2 regions of the Rothia sp. HMSC069D01 genome follow, and region 2 is predicted to be linked to the other one. Evidence: riboswitches for the same ligand, from Rfam matches in the RefSeq annotation. Region 2 holds a riboswitch; the other holds the start of a gene.
What was found. A riboswitch is a leader RNA that binds a small molecule or an ion and turns the genes downstream of it on or off. The one in region 2 is predicted to bind S-adenosylmethionine.

Region 1 (7,680 bases), on a different contig from region 2:
ACCCGAAGCACCCAGAATATCCAGGCGATACCAGCGGATATCATCCTCCAACTCCAAGGTAGCCGGGCGAGTACTCGGATGCCAGCTCGCCAGCAGGTACGCCGCATCCCCGGTCGCAAACGCGGTAAAACGCGAGCGCATCAGCTGCTCCGGCGCGGGAGCAGTCAGCGTGCCGGAGGCGGCAAACTCGCCCAGGAACCTGCCGCAGCAGGTGCCGTACACCTCGCCGCTCGAGCAGGGGCAGCGGTCATCATGGTTAAGTTCAATCATGCCAACCAGTATAAAGAAAGCGCCGCGTCAAGAAGGTGCCCTGTATCAAGAAAGCGACGGCGGCACAGCGCAAAGAAACGCCCGCCCTGCCGGGGATACAAATCCTCCAGCAGAACGGGCGTTCTTGTTTTCAATCGTTAAGTTTGAGCGAACCTACACGGCACGCTTCAGCGGCAACGCTTATTCAGCGATCGCGCGAGCCGGGGTGTCAGCAGCCGAAGGCTTACCCACGTATGCGCCGCGGTACTTAGCAGCCGGGTGGGAGTCAGCAACCTTGGTGTGGCCCTTACCGAAGATGTTCTCACGCAGGGTGTTGCCCTCGTACTCGGTGCGGTAGCGGCCGCGCTTCTGCAGCTCGGGAACAACGTACTCGATGAAGTCCTCGAAGGAACCCGGGGAGACGTGGTACGCCAGGTTGATGCCGTCCAGGCCACCCTCGTCGATCCAGCGCTCAAGCTCGTCAGCAACCTGAACCGGGTCACCAACAATGACATCGCCCATGCCGCCGAGGGTGGTGTGCTCAGCGATGGCCTTGCGGGTCCACTTCTTGTCCTTCGCCTGCAGGGTGAAGGGGGTCAGGAAGGACTGAATCGACTCGGTCTGCACGTAGTTCAGAACCTCGTCCTCGTCGAACTGGGACAGGTCAACACCGGACCAGCCGCCGATGATAGCCTGTGCAGAGTCGAGGTTGATGTACTTCTTGTACTCCTCGTACTTTGCCTTTGCCTTCTCCTCGGTCTCATCCACGATGACGGAGAGCATTGCGAGGATCTTGACGTCGTCGCGGCTACGGCCCTGCTCCTCTGCAGCGGCGCGAATACGGTCGGTCACAACGCGGGTCAGGTCCGGGCGCAGGGCGCTGATGAACACAGCCTCAGCGTGCTTGCCGGAGAACTGCTGGCCGCGGCTGGATGCGCCAGCCTGGAAGATCACGGGGGTGCGCTGCGGGCTCGGCTCAGTCAGGGAGATGCCGGGCACGGAGAAGTACTTGCCCTTGTGGCCAATCGGGTGGACCTTGGAGGGGTCAGCGTACACGCCGCGCTCGCGGTCCTTGACTACTGCGCCGTCTTCCCAGGAGCCTTCCCACAGCTTGTAGCAGACGTCCAGGAACTCGTCGGCGATCTCGTAGCGCTCGTCGTGCGGAATCTGGGTGGGCAGACCCTGGTTCTCAGCAGCCGAAGGCAGGTAAGAAGTCACAACGTTGAAGCCGACGCGGCCCTCAGTGAGGTGGTCGAGGGAGGCGTAGCGGCGAGCCAGGGTGTAGGGCTGCTCGAAAGTAGCGGCAGCAGTCACACCGAAGCCGAGGTGCTCGGTCACTGCAGCCATTGCAGAAATCTGGGTTGCGGGGTCATTCACGGGAACCTGAGCGGCACCCTCAATGGCGGGAGCGGCAGAGTTCTTGTACACGTCGTAGATGCCGACCACGTCAGCGATGAACACGGCGTCGAACAGGCCGCGCTCAAGGGTCTTAGCCAGGTCAGTCCAGTACTTGATGGTGTTGTACTCGGTTGCGCGGGAGCGCGGGTGACGCCAGAGGTCGAAGCTCTGGTGACCGATGCAGGTCATCTCGAATGCGTTAACTACGATGCGCTTCTTCTGCTCAGCCATCGATTTTCCTTTCGCGAATGATCGGGGACGATCGGGTTTGTACCCTGCACCCCGCGCGCCGCCTCCTGATGCCTTCTGCGTTCGGTGGTGGCCTTCGTGCAGGTGGCGCGTTCGCGCCGTACTTGCCTCTTTCCGTTGAGGCCAGATCATCATCTGGGGCACCCCGCTACGGGAGAGGGTTGCCGCCCGGCTAGCCAGAGCTTAGCGCCGGGACTCATGATCTCGTGGTTTGAGTGTACGGGGCGCGCGGGAGGGAGGTCACGTTTGTGACGAAAAAATCTTTTTGTGACGTAGAACCGAAATATTTCGTGATAAATGCGAAATATACGGTCATAGAAATTCATACGCGCCCGCAGGGTTGATTGAGGCACACCACAGCCCATAGGGTGGGAGAAGCAAACCATCCAGAGCGACTGAGAGACCTGGCTCCACGACGTCGCAGCAACCGGCACGGATTCTTCCGCCCCCGGTGCTAACGCCAGGAACGATGGAAGTGACATGACACTCAACAGTGCAGTAACTGACGTACCCACCAGTGAAAAGAACGGCCGCCGTGCCGTATCCACCGCCGCCGTCCCCTTGAGCTTTGAAGACGTCGGACAATCTTTCCCCGTGCCCGGCGGAACCCACGAAGTTCTTCGCGGAGTCTCCTTCACCGCAGCCCCCGGCGAGATTATCTCCGTCATCGGCTCCTCCGGATGCGGCAAATCCACCCTCCTGCGTGCAGCGGCAGGCCTGAACCGCATCACCGCAGGTACCGTGCGTATCGGCGAGAAGGCAGTGACCGGCCTCGACCCCCGCGTAGCTATCGGCTTTCAGGAACCGCGCCTGCTCCCCTGGCGCACCGTCGCCGACAACGTGGCGCTCGGACTGCCGCAGGGCACCAAAAAATCTGAAGGCGCAGCATCCGTAGCGAGCCTGCTCGACCTGGTCGGCCTGGGCGAATACGCAACCCACCGTCCCAAGGAAATTTCAGGCGGTATGGCTCAGCGCGTGTCCCTGGCACGAGCGCTCGCACGCAACCCCGGCGTGCTGCTGCTCGACGAGCCCTTCGGTGCTCTGGATGCGCTGACCCGCATCAACATGCAGGATTTGCTGTTGGACGTGCACCGTCAAGACCCGACCACGATTCTGCTGGTCACCCACGATGTGGAAGAGGCGCTGTACCTCTCTGACCGGGTGATTGTCCTCGGTAAGGACACCCCGGAGGCGCCCGCCACCATCCAGCGCATCGTGACCGTTGACCGTTCTCACCCGCGTGACCGCGCCGATGCAGAGATCACGGCGCTGCGTAGCGAACTGTTGGCTGAGCTCGGCGTGGAAGATAACGCCTAAAGCCGCCACGAAACGCATTTCTTACACATCACATCATCATCTTCAGAAGCGAAAAGATTTCATCATGACTTACTCCCCGTCTCGCCGTACCGCCCTCAAGTCCCTTGCCGCAGCCGCCGCTTTTGCTACTCTGCTCAGCGCCTGCGCCGGTGAAGGGTCCGGTTCCGCTAACGCCTCCGGTGCTGCCGGTGGTGGCGACCAGAACACCGTGACCATTGACTACGCGACCTACAACCCGCTGTCCCTGATTATCCGCAAGAAGGGTTGGCTTGAGACTGCCCTCGCCGCGGAGGGTAAGAAGGTTGAGTGGGTCAAGTCGGCCGGTTCGAACAAGGCGAATGAGGCGCTGCGTAGCGGCAATATTGATGTCGGCTCGACCGCCGGTTCGGCGGCGCTGCTGGCACGTGCTAATGGCTCTCCCATCAAGGTCATTAGCCTCTACTCGCAGCCGGAGTGGTCGGCTCTGGTGACCCGCAAGGATTCGGGCATCACTAAGGTTGCGGATTTGAAGGGTAAGACCGTTGCCGTGACCAAGGGTACCGACCCGTACTTCCTGCTGCTGCAGGCACTCAAGCAGGAGGGTATCTCTGCTTCGGACCTGACCATTCAGAACCTGCAGCACGCTGACGGCCGCACCGCCCTGGATAACGGTCAGGTCAACGCGTGGAGCGGCCTGGACCCGATCATGGCTGCCGCCGAGGTGGAAAGCGGCGACGTGCTCTTCTACCGCAACCTGAACTTCAACACCTACGGCTTCCTGAACGCCACCGAGAAGTTCATTCAGTCCAACCCGACCGCCGCACAGACCATCGTGGACGTGTACGAGTACGCTCGCGCCTGGGCTAAGAAGAACCCCGAAGAGGCTGTGAAGATTGTCGAGGAGGAGTCCGGCATTAAGCACGAGACCGCCCAGGTCGTCATGGAGCGCACCCACCTGGATATCGACCCGGTTCCGGGCGCTAAGCAGGTTGAGGTTCTCAAGGGTGTCGGCCCGATCCTGGTGGAGTCCGGCGACGTTCCCTCCCAGTCCGACGTGGACAAGGCACTGAACAGCATTGTGGACGACCAGTTCGCAAAGAAGGCTGACAGCGCAGCCGTTGAGAAGATCGCAAAGGTGGTTGAGAAGTAATGACCGCCGCAACGATTACCGCCGCCTCCAGCGCTCGCGCTGAGCGTGCCGAGAAGCGTGTCTCTTCCGTGAAGCTGCCGTCGAACCCGTTCGCCGGTAAGCAGTACCTGGGCCTGATTCTTCCCCTGGCGCTGATTGCCCTCTGGTACATCCTGAGCACCAACGGCGTGTTCACCCAGGTTCAGTTGCCCTCCCCCGACCGTGTGGTCAATGCCGGTATTGAGCTGGCGCAGCGCGGCGAGTTGGGCCGCCACGTGGCGATTTCTACTCAGCGTGTGCTGATTGGTTTCGGTATTGGTGCCGTACTCGGCCTGGTGCTGGGTGCGCTGATTGGCTTGTCTGCACCGGTGCGTCTGATTGCCGCACCGACCATTGGTGCGCTGCGTGCCGTGCCCTCCCTGGCGTGGGTTCCGCTGCTTCTGCTGTGGATTGGTATTGGTGAGAATTCCAAGGTGACCCTGGTTGCTATTGGTGCGTTCTTCCCGGTGTACACCACGGTTTCTGCGGCTCTGGCGCACGTTGACCCGAAGCTCGTGGAGGCGGCACGCGCCTTCGGCCTGAAGGGTCTGCGCCTGTTCACCACGGTTCAGCTTCCCGCGGTTCTGCCGTCGGTTGTTTCGGGTCTGCGTCTGGCGCTGGCTCAGGCGTGGCTGTTCCTGGTCGCCGCTGAGCTGCTGGGTGCATCCATGGGTCTGGGTTACCTGCTGACCGACTCGCAGAACAACGGCCGCACCGACCGCCTGCTGCTGGCTATTGTGGCGCTGGCGGTGCTCGGTAAGATTACCGACGCGCTGGTGGGCGTGTTCGAGCGCTGGGTGAAGGCGAAGTACCCCAGCAACTAACGCCACCAGCAACTAGCACCACAGCTAAACGTAACACTCAGCACGCGCTGAGTTTTAGGAGAGATGTCCGCCGCGTGGCTGCTCCCCAAAGGTGAGCTAATCATCGCTACGCGCCGGAGAAAGAAGTCGGCGGGGAAACCTGTCGCCTACTGAATGATGATGATGAATCCCGCCCCGCGCCCCACAGCAGTGAGCGCGGGGCGGGGTCTTTAAATATGTCGTTATATTACGAACTGGTACTCACCATTCCGAATATGACGGTCCCCTTTGCGTCCACCCCCTCGAGCGCGCTTTACTAAGAAGGCAAACCATCCAGAGCGACCGAGAGACCTGGCTCCGTGACGTCGCAGCAACCCCCTCGCCAACGCACACACAGACCCCACGGTCACACAGACAGCGGCGCGGCGAGCAAGGGTGCTAATGCCAGCAACCGATGGGAGAATAATGGGACTGCCCACCCCCTACTCGTTCACCGACCCGCTGAACCCCACTCCGAACCCCGCGCTCGAATCTGACGAGGCACGCGTCGAGTTCTGGGAGAAGCAGGCGCAGCGCCTCACCTGGGCTGAGCCCTGGCACACCGCGCACCGCTTCGAGAAGCCGAAGTCCCTCGGCTTCGATGAGGACGGCATCGAACAGTTCACGATTCCCGAAATTAAGTGGTTCGAGGGCGGTAAGCTGAACGTCGCCTACAACTGCGTAGACCGCCACGTGGAGGCAGGCCGCGGCGACAAGGTAGCCCTCTACTTCGAGGGTGAGCCCGGCGACCGTGAGGTCATCACCTACTCCGAACTGCAGCGCCGCATCGCGAAAGCAGCAAACGGCCTGCTGTCCCTGGGCGTGCGCAAGGGTGACCGTGTGGTCATCTACCTGCCCGTCATCCCCGAAACCATTATTTTCACCCTCGCCTGCGCGCGTATTGGCGCGATCCACTCCCTCGTCTTCGGTGGTTTCTCCGCCGAGGCGCTGAAGTTCCGTGTGGAAGACACCGGCGCGAAGGTTCTCATCACCACCGATGGCCAGAACCGCCGCGGCAAGGTCGTTCCCGTGAAGGTCAACGCCGACGAAGCATGCTCCGGTGAGAACAATATTGAGCACGTAATCGTGGTGGACCGCACCAGCGCCTCCGACCCGGTAGCGCACGCCGCTGTGCCGTGGACTGAGGGCCGCGACGTCTGGTACCACGACCTGGTGGACGACCAGCCGGACACCCACGCCTACGAACTGCACGACGCAGAAGATCCGCTGTTCATTATTTACACCTCCGGCACGACCGGTAAGCCCAAGGGCCTGGTGCACACCATGGCTGGATACCTGGTGCAGACCGCGTACACCCACGCGCTGCTCTACGATCTGCTGCCGGATTACGTGGACGAGAACGGCGTGTTGCGCCCCGACGAGCTGTCGGCTGTTAATGACCCGGAAAAGGTTGAGTCCACCGTTCACTGGTGCACCGCTGACCTCGCTTGGGTGACCGCACACACCTACGAAATTTACGGCCCGCTGGTCAACGGCGTGTCCGAGGTGATTTACGAGGGTACCCCGAACACCCCGCACTACGGTCGCCACTTCGAGGTCATCGAACGCTACGGCGTGACCAACTACTACACCGCGCCGACCCTGATTCGTTCCCTCATGGGTGCGTTCCCGAACGGCCCGGAGCCCGGCAAGTACGACTTCTCGACCGTGCGTCTGCTCGGCTCGGTGGGCGAGTCCATTAACCCGGAGGCGTGGCGTTGGCTGCGTCAGCACGTGGGCGGCGGCACCGCGGCGTTCATCGACACCTGGTGGCAGTCGGAGACCGGCTCGACCGTGTGCTCCCCGCGCCCGCACGACCCCGCGTTCGCACCCGAGGGCACCTACCCGGAGGGTACCCCGCACTGCACTCCCCTGCCCGGTTGCGCTACCCGCGCTGTTCCCGGCGTGTCCACCCGCGTGGTGGATGAGCACGGCGACCCGGTCGAGCCCGGTAAGCAGGGCTTCATCGTGGTCGATAAGATTGGCCCCTCGATGGCTCGTACCGTGTGGCAGAACCCGCAGCGTTTCCTGGATTCTTATTGGCGTCACTACGGCGAGCGCGGCTGGTTCCTGGCCGGCGACGGCGCGAAGGAAGACGAAGAGGGTAACGTGTACATCCTCGGCCGTATTGATGACGTGATTAACATTTCGGGTCACCGCCTGTCCACGATTGAGATTGAGTCGGCTCTGGTGACTCACCCGGCTGTGGTTGAGGCTGGTGTCTGCCCCGTGGAGGATGAGCTGACCGGTCACCAGGCGGTCGCTTACGTGACGCTCACCGATGAGGGTAAGGGCCTGACTGAGGATGAGCTGAAGGCGGCGCTGACCGCACACGTGCGTGAGCACATTGGCCCGATTGCTAAGCCGAAGGACGTTGTGGCGGTTGCCGATATCCCGAAGACCCGTTCGGGTAAGATTACTCGCCGTCTGCTCGGTGAGCTGTACCAGGGCCGTTCTTTGGGTGATGTTTCTTCGCTG
Region 2 (7,680 bases):
CGCCCGCGGCATCCAGCCAGGCGGGCGCTTCAATGGTCGTGAAGAGAACCCCGGAAAGAATAAAAACCGGCACGAGCAATAGCTCCTCGTAGGCGATAGCGTTCGGCGTTGCCACGAAGAACACCGCAATCATGAACGTGACCGACAGGCAGGCAAGCCACAGCAGGGGAACGCCCAGAACGTAGCGCGGCCAGAGCGCAGAAAAGTCGGTGACCTGCGGGTTAAGCGTCACAAGAGCCCAAAACGCCCACGACAGAGGTAGAGCCGCCAAACCCACAATGGAGGCGCTCGAAACGATAGCCGCCAGCACCCGCACCGGAGAAATCGACCCCGAACACAGGTACACGAGGGTCCCGCGGAAACGCTCAAAATTGATGATGCCCGCAGACACGATGCAGACCGACCACATGCCCACAATGCCCGCGCGGGTCCACGCGAGGGTCGGGTCAACGGAGTGACCCGCGGAGCTCTGCGCCGCCGCATGCACGGCGAGCGCCTGAAGGATGACCGAGCCGAGTACCGTACTGATGAGCAGCTGAATGAAGTAGGGGACCGTCAGGAACTGGCGCAGGCTAAAGCCCATGAGTCGCAGTTGGCGGGCGCACTCCTGCCACAGGTCGTACCGTCGACCCTGCCGCTGGAACTCTTCCGAGCGTTGCGTCTGAGCGTTCATCGCTTGAGCCCCTCCGCCATTGCCAGGTATGCCTCTTCCAAGGTTGCCGGGCGTGTGTACGGTTCGGTTCGTGCCCCAATGCGTGCGGTGGCAAGTCCATCCGCCAGGATGCGGTGAGCCTCGCCCGCCTCGAACGTGGCGCGCTCGCCGTGCCAGTAGAGGGTCAGTTCCCAGCCGGAACCACGCGGGGCAAAAAGTACCGCCGCCTTATCGTGGAGGAATCCGCGTAGTGTATCAAGACCCTCGGTGGCGGTGGGATCCACCTGAACCACAGTCGTGGCGGCAATACCGGCGTGTGCGGCAACGTCCTCGAGACTGCCGCTCACCGCAACGGAACCGGCGCCCAAAACGGTGATGGTGTGCGCTAGGTCCTCAATTTCGCCGAGCAGGTGGCTCGTCAGCAGAACGGCGGCGCCGTCCTCCGCGAGGGAGCGGATGAGGGTTCGCACGGTCAGGGCGATATCGGGGTCGAGCCCGTTGGTCGGCTCGTCCAGCAGGAGCAGGGCGGGGGAGCCGAGCAGCGCGCGAGCGATGTGCAGGCGCTGCTTCATGCCGCGAGAAAACTCCTGAAAGGGTCGCGCCGCCGCATCGGTGAGTTCCACGCGGGCTAGGGCGTGGTCCACCTCGCGCCGCCGGCTCCGCCCGGAAACCCCCGCAACATCGGCGAAGAAGAGCAGGTTATCGCGGGCACTGGCGCGCGGGTAGAAGCCGCTATCCCCGCCCAACGCGAGACCCACGTGACGGCGCGCCCGCTGCGGGTGGGCGATGGCGTCGATGCCGTTCACGGTGAGGGTGCCGCTGGTGGGGGTGAGCAGGGTTGAGCACATCTGCACGGTGGTTGTTTTGCCCGCGCCGTTGGGGCCGAGGAGGGCGTGGATCTCGCCGGAGCTGATGCGAAGGGACACGCGGTCGACGGCGGTGAAGGCGCGTTCGCCTGTGCCAAAGACGCGGCTAAGCTGTGCCGCATCGAGAACGAGAGACATGATGGACAAACCTTTGAAGTCGGTTTTCCGGCTTCTGCGCCGGAAGGGTACGCGAGGGGGACGTGTGCGAAGCCCCGCACGAGTGTATGCGTAGTCCCAGTGTACCGAAACCCCAGGTAAAAGTGATGGGGGTTACTATATGGGTGGGGGGGGGTACCTCCGCATCTCGATTGCCTCGCCCTCGGATTGCCCATGCATCGTCACTAACGTTTTGTTGCAGGCGGTTTTTTGTTACGGGCGTTAAAAAACGTCATCTTTGCAATGAAATGTCTTAAAGTGCCGTTCACCCACAAAACCCTTGACCCCACCCAACGCCCTATGACACCCTGAATACAGGTCAAGAGCGCCAGCGATAAGCCCCAGCTAGCTGGCCGGCAACCCTCCTCCGCGGTGGGGTGCCCTGGGTGAAGACCAGGCGGCACGCAAAAGCGTGACGCAAGCGCGGGACCGATGTGACCGATAACGGTACATCAATCGTGACAGGATTATTCGACGACGATTCCTGTACCGTCGGCATGCGGCCCCCTAAGAATCCCCATTAGGAGCCACGCATGAGCAACAACACTACCGTCCCGACTCCCGCCAACCCCGCCGGTTGGAAGTTCGAAACCCGCCAGATTCACGCAGGTCAGGCGCCGGATGCCGCAACGGGAGCTCGGGCACTACCCATCTACCAGACCACCTCTTATGTCTTTGACAGCGCCGAGCAGGCAGCGAACCGTTTCGCTCTCGCCGAGCTGGGACCCATTTACACCCGCATGAACAACCCCACCCAGGAAGTAATCGAAAACCGCATCGCTTCCCTGGAAGGCGGCGTTGGCGCGCTACTGCTGGCATCCGGTCAGGCAGCTATCACCTACGCAATCCTGAACATTGCCGGCGCAGGCGACCATGTGGTTGCATCGCCCTCCATATACGGCGGCACCTACAACCTGCTCAAGTACACCCTCGCCGACCTCGGCATCGAAACCACCTTCGTTGAGAACCCGGACGACCTGGACGCATGGCGCGCCGCGGTTCGTCCCAACACCAAGCTGTTCTACGGAGAATCCGTGCCTAACCCCCGCAACGACGTGCTCGACATCGAGCCCATCGCCAAGATTGCGCACGAAAACGGCGTGCCCCTGATCCTGGACAACACCGTACCCACCCCCTACCTGCTGCGCCCCATCGAGCACGGCGCGGACGTGGTGGTTCACTCCGCAACCAAGTACCTGGGTGGCCACGGAACCTCCATCGGCGGCGTGATTGTTGACTCCGGTAACTTCGACTACGGTGCAGACCCCGAGAAGTTCCCCAAGTTCAACCAGCCCGCCCCCGGCTACCACGGCCTTGTCTACGCACGCGACCTGGGCAAGGACTCCGCATTCGGTGCGAACCTCTCCTACATCCTGAAGGCGCGCGTCTCCCTGCTGCGCGACACCGGCGCCGCCATCTCCCCGACCAACGCCTTCAACATCGGCATCGGCCTGGAGACCCTCTCCCTGCGCATCGAACGCCACATTGAGAACGCCACCAAGGTCGCCCACTGGCTCGAAGCAAACCCGCAGGTCGACAAGGTCATCTGGGCTGGCGTGGAATCCTCCCCCTGGTACGAGCGCGCACAGAAGTATCTGCCCAAGGGTCCCGGCGCGGTGCTCGGCTTCACCCTCAAGGACGCAACCCTGGAGCAGACCCGCGACTTCGTAGATGCCCTGAAGCTGCACTCCAACGTGGCGAACATCGGTGACGTGCGCTCGCTCGTAATTCACCCCGCCTCCACCACCCACTCCCAGCTTGCCGCTGAGGAGCTGGAGAAGATCGGCGTGTACCCGAACTTTGTGCGCCTGGCAGTTGGCATTGAGAACATTGATGATATTCTCGCCGACCTGCAGCTGGGCTTTGACACCCTCTCCTAAACGGTGATGTAACCCGCAGGTGGACCGGCAAGCTACGGCTTTTCGGTCCACCTGCGGATTCCCCGTTAGGGAGCGTTTTGTCACTGCGCGGCGCTGATGCCGCCCCACCCGTTGCTTCTTCTACCCGTAGACGAGTACCCCGCTCACACCCGGCACTACCTTGCCGGCCAACCCAGTGAAGGGAACCCCATGACCACCCAGAGCACTAGCCAGTCCGGCACCACGCTGTCCAGTTCCAAGCAATCCGGCACTATCAACCAGCCTGTTACCGCGCCCATCCCCGTGGCGGGCACCCAGCGCGAGCACCCCGAAGCGCAAGGCCACCTGCGTCAGCTGAACATCGGCGACTTGGAGCTCGAATCCGGCGTAACCCTGCCGCAGGTCACCATCGGCTACGAAACCTGGGGTACGCTCAATGAGGCTGGCGATAATGCCATCCTGATTTTGCATGCGCTCACTGGCGATACGCATGTCTCCCGCGGCGTCCCCACCCCCGACATGCCCGCCCCGCTGATTCGCGCTATCGAGTCGGACGGCTGGTGGGAAGGCATCGTGGGCCCCGGCTCGGTCGTAGACACCAACCGCTACTTCGTGATTGCCCCCAATATTCTGGGCGGTTGCTACGGCTCCACCGGACCGGCAAGCATTATTCCCGAAGGCTACCCGGGTGCCGGTGAGCACTGGGGTTCCCGCTTCCCACAGGTAACCATCCGCGACTCCGTACGTGCGGAGGCGCGTCTGGCGCGTGCACTGGGCGTGACGAGTTTCCGCTACGTGATTGGTGGTTCCCTCGGTGGCGCTCGCGCCCTCGAGTGGGCGGCAACCAACCCCGAGCTGGTGCGCGGATGCGCGGTCATCGCCTCCGGTCCTTCGGCTACGGCGGAACAGATTTCGTGGGCACACACCCAGAATATTGCGATTCGTTCGGACGCGAACTTTGCCGGTGGCGACTACTATGACGGTCCCGCGCCGCTGACCGGTCTTGCCCTGGCACGCCGTATTGCGCACACCACCTACCGCAGCCCCGCCGAGCTGGAGCACCGCTTCGGCCGCGAAGAGAACCGTGGCGAAAGCACCGTGGGCGGTTCGCTGGGTGAGCCGCGTGGCCGCTACGCCATCGAAAGCTACCTGGACCACCACGGCGCCAAGCTGGTTGAGCGTTTTGACGCGAACAGCTACCTGGCGGTCAACGAGGCACTGATTTCGCATGATGTGGCTCGTGGCCGCGGCACTCTGGCGCAGGCGCTGGCGCATACCGATTGCGAGTGGACGATTGCGGCGGTGAACACGGATCGCTTGTTCTTCCCGCACGAGTCGCACCGTCTGGCGGAGGCGCTGCCCACCCCGGTCGCCGTGGATATTATCGAGTCGAACCACGGCCATGACGGCTTCCTGATTGAGGCGAAGCAGGTGGAGAAGATTCTGGCGCGCGCCCTGGGTGTTGAAGATGAATCTGCTACCCCGAGCGAGGCGCAGCGTGAGCGTGAGGCGCTGGACTCGATGACTCGTCTGTACGGCGCTGTTACTCGCTAACTCAACCGGCACCCGAAGGCGTTTCACGCATCCTGTTGAATGTTGTTTTATCCAAACAGTGGGTGTGGGATTGTGAGGGAATGGCTGGGTATTCTCAACTGTCCTTCCGCCCACCGTGAATTAACCTTCACCCTTAGGGTTATGTAATAGAATGCCGGGCGTTCGTATGATGCGAGCGTCCGGCATTTTTTCTATCTTTTTGAAGTGTGTTGTGCCAAGTCAGGGAATATTTTCCGGTTTTTCTGGCACTTTTTGAAAGCTCCGCGAGATACCGCGGAAGTAGCCTCCTGTTGCACTGGAAGGTAAAGGTTCTCGGTTTGCTTTAGACCCGCTCTAACCCCATAGCATTAAAGCTGTGGTAAGTATTCAAGAGGTAGCGGAGCAGTTGGGGGTGAGCACCCACGCCCTGCGCTATTACGAAAAAGAAGGGCTCATTGCTGTGCCCCGTGATGCTCACGGAACTCGCGTTTTTGACGAGGAGTCCATCTCCTCGGCACGGTTTATTGCTACCTGCCGTCAGGCCGGAATGAGTCTTGCCGATATTCGCACGATTTTGAGCAATCCGGACGACCACGCTCTATCTATTGATGTGATGGAGCGTGCCCGTCAGAAGATTGAGGATGAGATTGTGGGGTTGCAGCAGAACCTTGAGCACCTGGATCGCCGTATTCAGGAGCACCGCCGTCACCTCGATGGCACCCGCTAGATAGCCGTCTAATTTTCATGCAGGTATGCACGCCGACGCCCGGTATTCCCAACGTTGGGAATACCGGGCGTTTTTCTGTGCTCAGCTTTCACACTCAGCTACTCACCCCTAGCTACTGGGTATTTTCAGCCAAAGATTTAACCCCAGGCGGCTTCATCAGGGTCGACACCGTGTGCACGAGCATTCTCGTAGATGACATCCCGCAACCATTCTGCAAGCCCGGTCGCGAGCTTCTCGTAGTGAGCCTTGAAGCGGGCATCCTCAACGTAGCCGCGGGCTAGAATAGCGTGCTTGGCGGGGGTGACCTCAAAAAAGAACAGAGAGGCGCGGTGCCGCTCGGCGAGCGCGTTCGCCTCCTCGCTGCCCGGCTGCACGCCGCGGTTGAATGCCTCGACGAGGGCCTGCTCTACCTCGTCAACCTGCTGTTTGCCGTTCTGCCAGTCGGCACGGTTCATCGTTGCAGTTCGGCGCTGGTATTCAGCCCAGTCGTCAGTTTTCACGTAACGTTCCTGCGCTTCCTGCTGGTGGGCGAGGCTGAACCCCTCACCCATAATCTCTGCTTTTTCGGCAGCGCTGAGCTGCTCATTCTTAGGTGCCATGGTGTCCTCCAAAAGGTGTTCGATGGTTTCAAGCATGCGCCCGTACGCGGCGATTTTGCGTTGAAGCATATCCCGCTGAGCGAGCAGATGCTCGGTGCTGTTCGCTTCGTCCTGCAGTATTTTGTGAATAGCGTCAAGACTCATGCCGGTGGCGCGGTATCCCATGATGACGGTGATTCGTTCAAGGTCTGTATCGGTGTAGTACCGGTACCCGTTGAACTCATCATGTGCCGGGTTGAGTAAGCCCCGCTGCTCCCAATGGTGAAGCGTGCGCACTGTTAGCCCGTGCAATGATGCCGCTTCTCCTACGGTGTATTCGTGTTGCCCGTCAGGCGGTGTTCTGTTCGCGTCCATGGTTTCACTCTAAAACCTCACGTTAGGTGAGGGTCAAGCTAGCGGCGGAACCTGCGGTGCAGGTTTGTGGAGGAGTCCTCGCTAAGATGGGTGCATGAGCGAAAACAAATACGTCGTCGAATACACCCGCCCCGAGAACGAACGTGTAGGCACCCACCTGGTGCTCATGCTGCACGGCTACGGCTCCCAGGAGCACGACCTGCTGTCCCTGGCGGCGCACCTTCCGCAGGAGGGTTTCACCTACGCCTCCATGCGTGCACCGCAGCCGGTTGGCAGCCAGTTCTCCGCGGACTCGACCGGCGCCTACATCGCTGCGGACGCTATCGGCTACCAGTGGTACCCGCTGAACCAGCAGCTCGAATCCGATCAGCGCGCCATCGAGCAGGCGAGCGACTACGTGCTGGAGTGGGTACGCGCGAACCGCGAACCGTACGCTTCGGTGACCCTGCTGGGCTTCTCGCAGGGCATGGGTATCGCAACCTCGATGGTGCGTCACGCTCCCGGCGAGTTCGCCGCCGTGGTGGGTCTGTCCGGCTACGCGGTGGACTCAGATTCGCTGTACTTCAAGGATGAGGAGCTGAAGAAGACCGAACTGCCGGTGTTCTTCGGCCGCGACCAGGAAGACCCCGTCATCCCGCAGGAGATGGTGAACTACACCTACGACTGGATCCGCAAGTACACCGACGGCATTAAGGTGCTGTACGCCGGTGCGGGTCACGGCGTGAGCGCCATGGAGATTCGTCACGTGGGCGAGTTCCTGGAGGTGAAGGTGCAGGGTAAGGAGCCGCGTATTCGTGCGCAGAAGGTTGCGGAGGCGACCGGCACCGCGGAAGGCTCTGACGCCTAAAACGGCTATAGGAAAAAGCCCTCGGGTCTGATGACTCGGGGGCTTTGCTGTAGTTCTGCTTCCGCGTGGGATGCACGGTTCCGCTTG

Region 1: linked by a shared signal. The riboswitch ahead of HMPREF2710_RS01725 (ABC transporter ATP-binding protein) and the one ahead of HMPREF2710_RS09170 (bifunctional o-acetylhomoserine/o-acetylserine sulfhydrylase) in region 2 are both predicted to bind S-adenosylmethionine.

The regions. Positions count from the first base shown of each region.
Region 1 covers NZ_KV800082.1:68,014-75,693, forward strand. The annotation lists gene HMPREF2710_RS01715 (YchJ family protein) at 1-270, opposite strand, end outside; gene HMPREF2710_RS01720 (LLM class flavin-dependent oxidoreductase) at 451-1,878, opposite strand; SAM riboswitch class IV at 1,992-2,100, opposite strand; SAM riboswitch class I at 2,276-2,372, shown strand; gene HMPREF2710_RS01725 (ABC transporter ATP-binding protein) at 2,377-3,213, shown strand; gene HMPREF2710_RS01730 (aliphatic sulfonate ABC transporter substrate-binding protein) at 3,278-4,342, shown strand; gene HMPREF2710_RS01735 (ABC transporter permease) at 4,342-5,184, shown strand; gene HMPREF2710_RS01740 (AMP-binding protein) at 5,629-7,680, shown strand, end outside.
Region 2 covers NZ_KV800109.1:332,655-340,334, reverse strand. The annotation lists gene HMPREF2710_RS09180 (ABC transporter permease) at 1-673, opposite strand, end outside; gene HMPREF2710_RS09175 (ABC transporter ATP-binding protein) at 670-1,656, opposite strand; SAM riboswitch class IV at 1,992-2,104, shown strand; gene HMPREF2710_RS09170 (bifunctional o-acetylhomoserine/o-acetylserine sulfhydrylase) at 2,208-3,554, shown strand; gene HMPREF2710_RS09165 (homoserine O-acetyltransferase MetX) at 3,744-5,087, shown strand; gene HMPREF2710_RS09160 (MerR family transcriptional regulator) at 5,443-5,793, shown strand; gene HMPREF2710_RS09590 (TipAS antibiotic-recognition domain-containing protein) at 5,931-6,392, opposite strand; partial or broken gene HMPREF2710_RS09585 (MerR family transcriptional regulator) at 6,465-6,746, opposite strand; gene HMPREF2710_RS09150 (alpha/beta hydrolase) at 6,841-7,593, shown strand.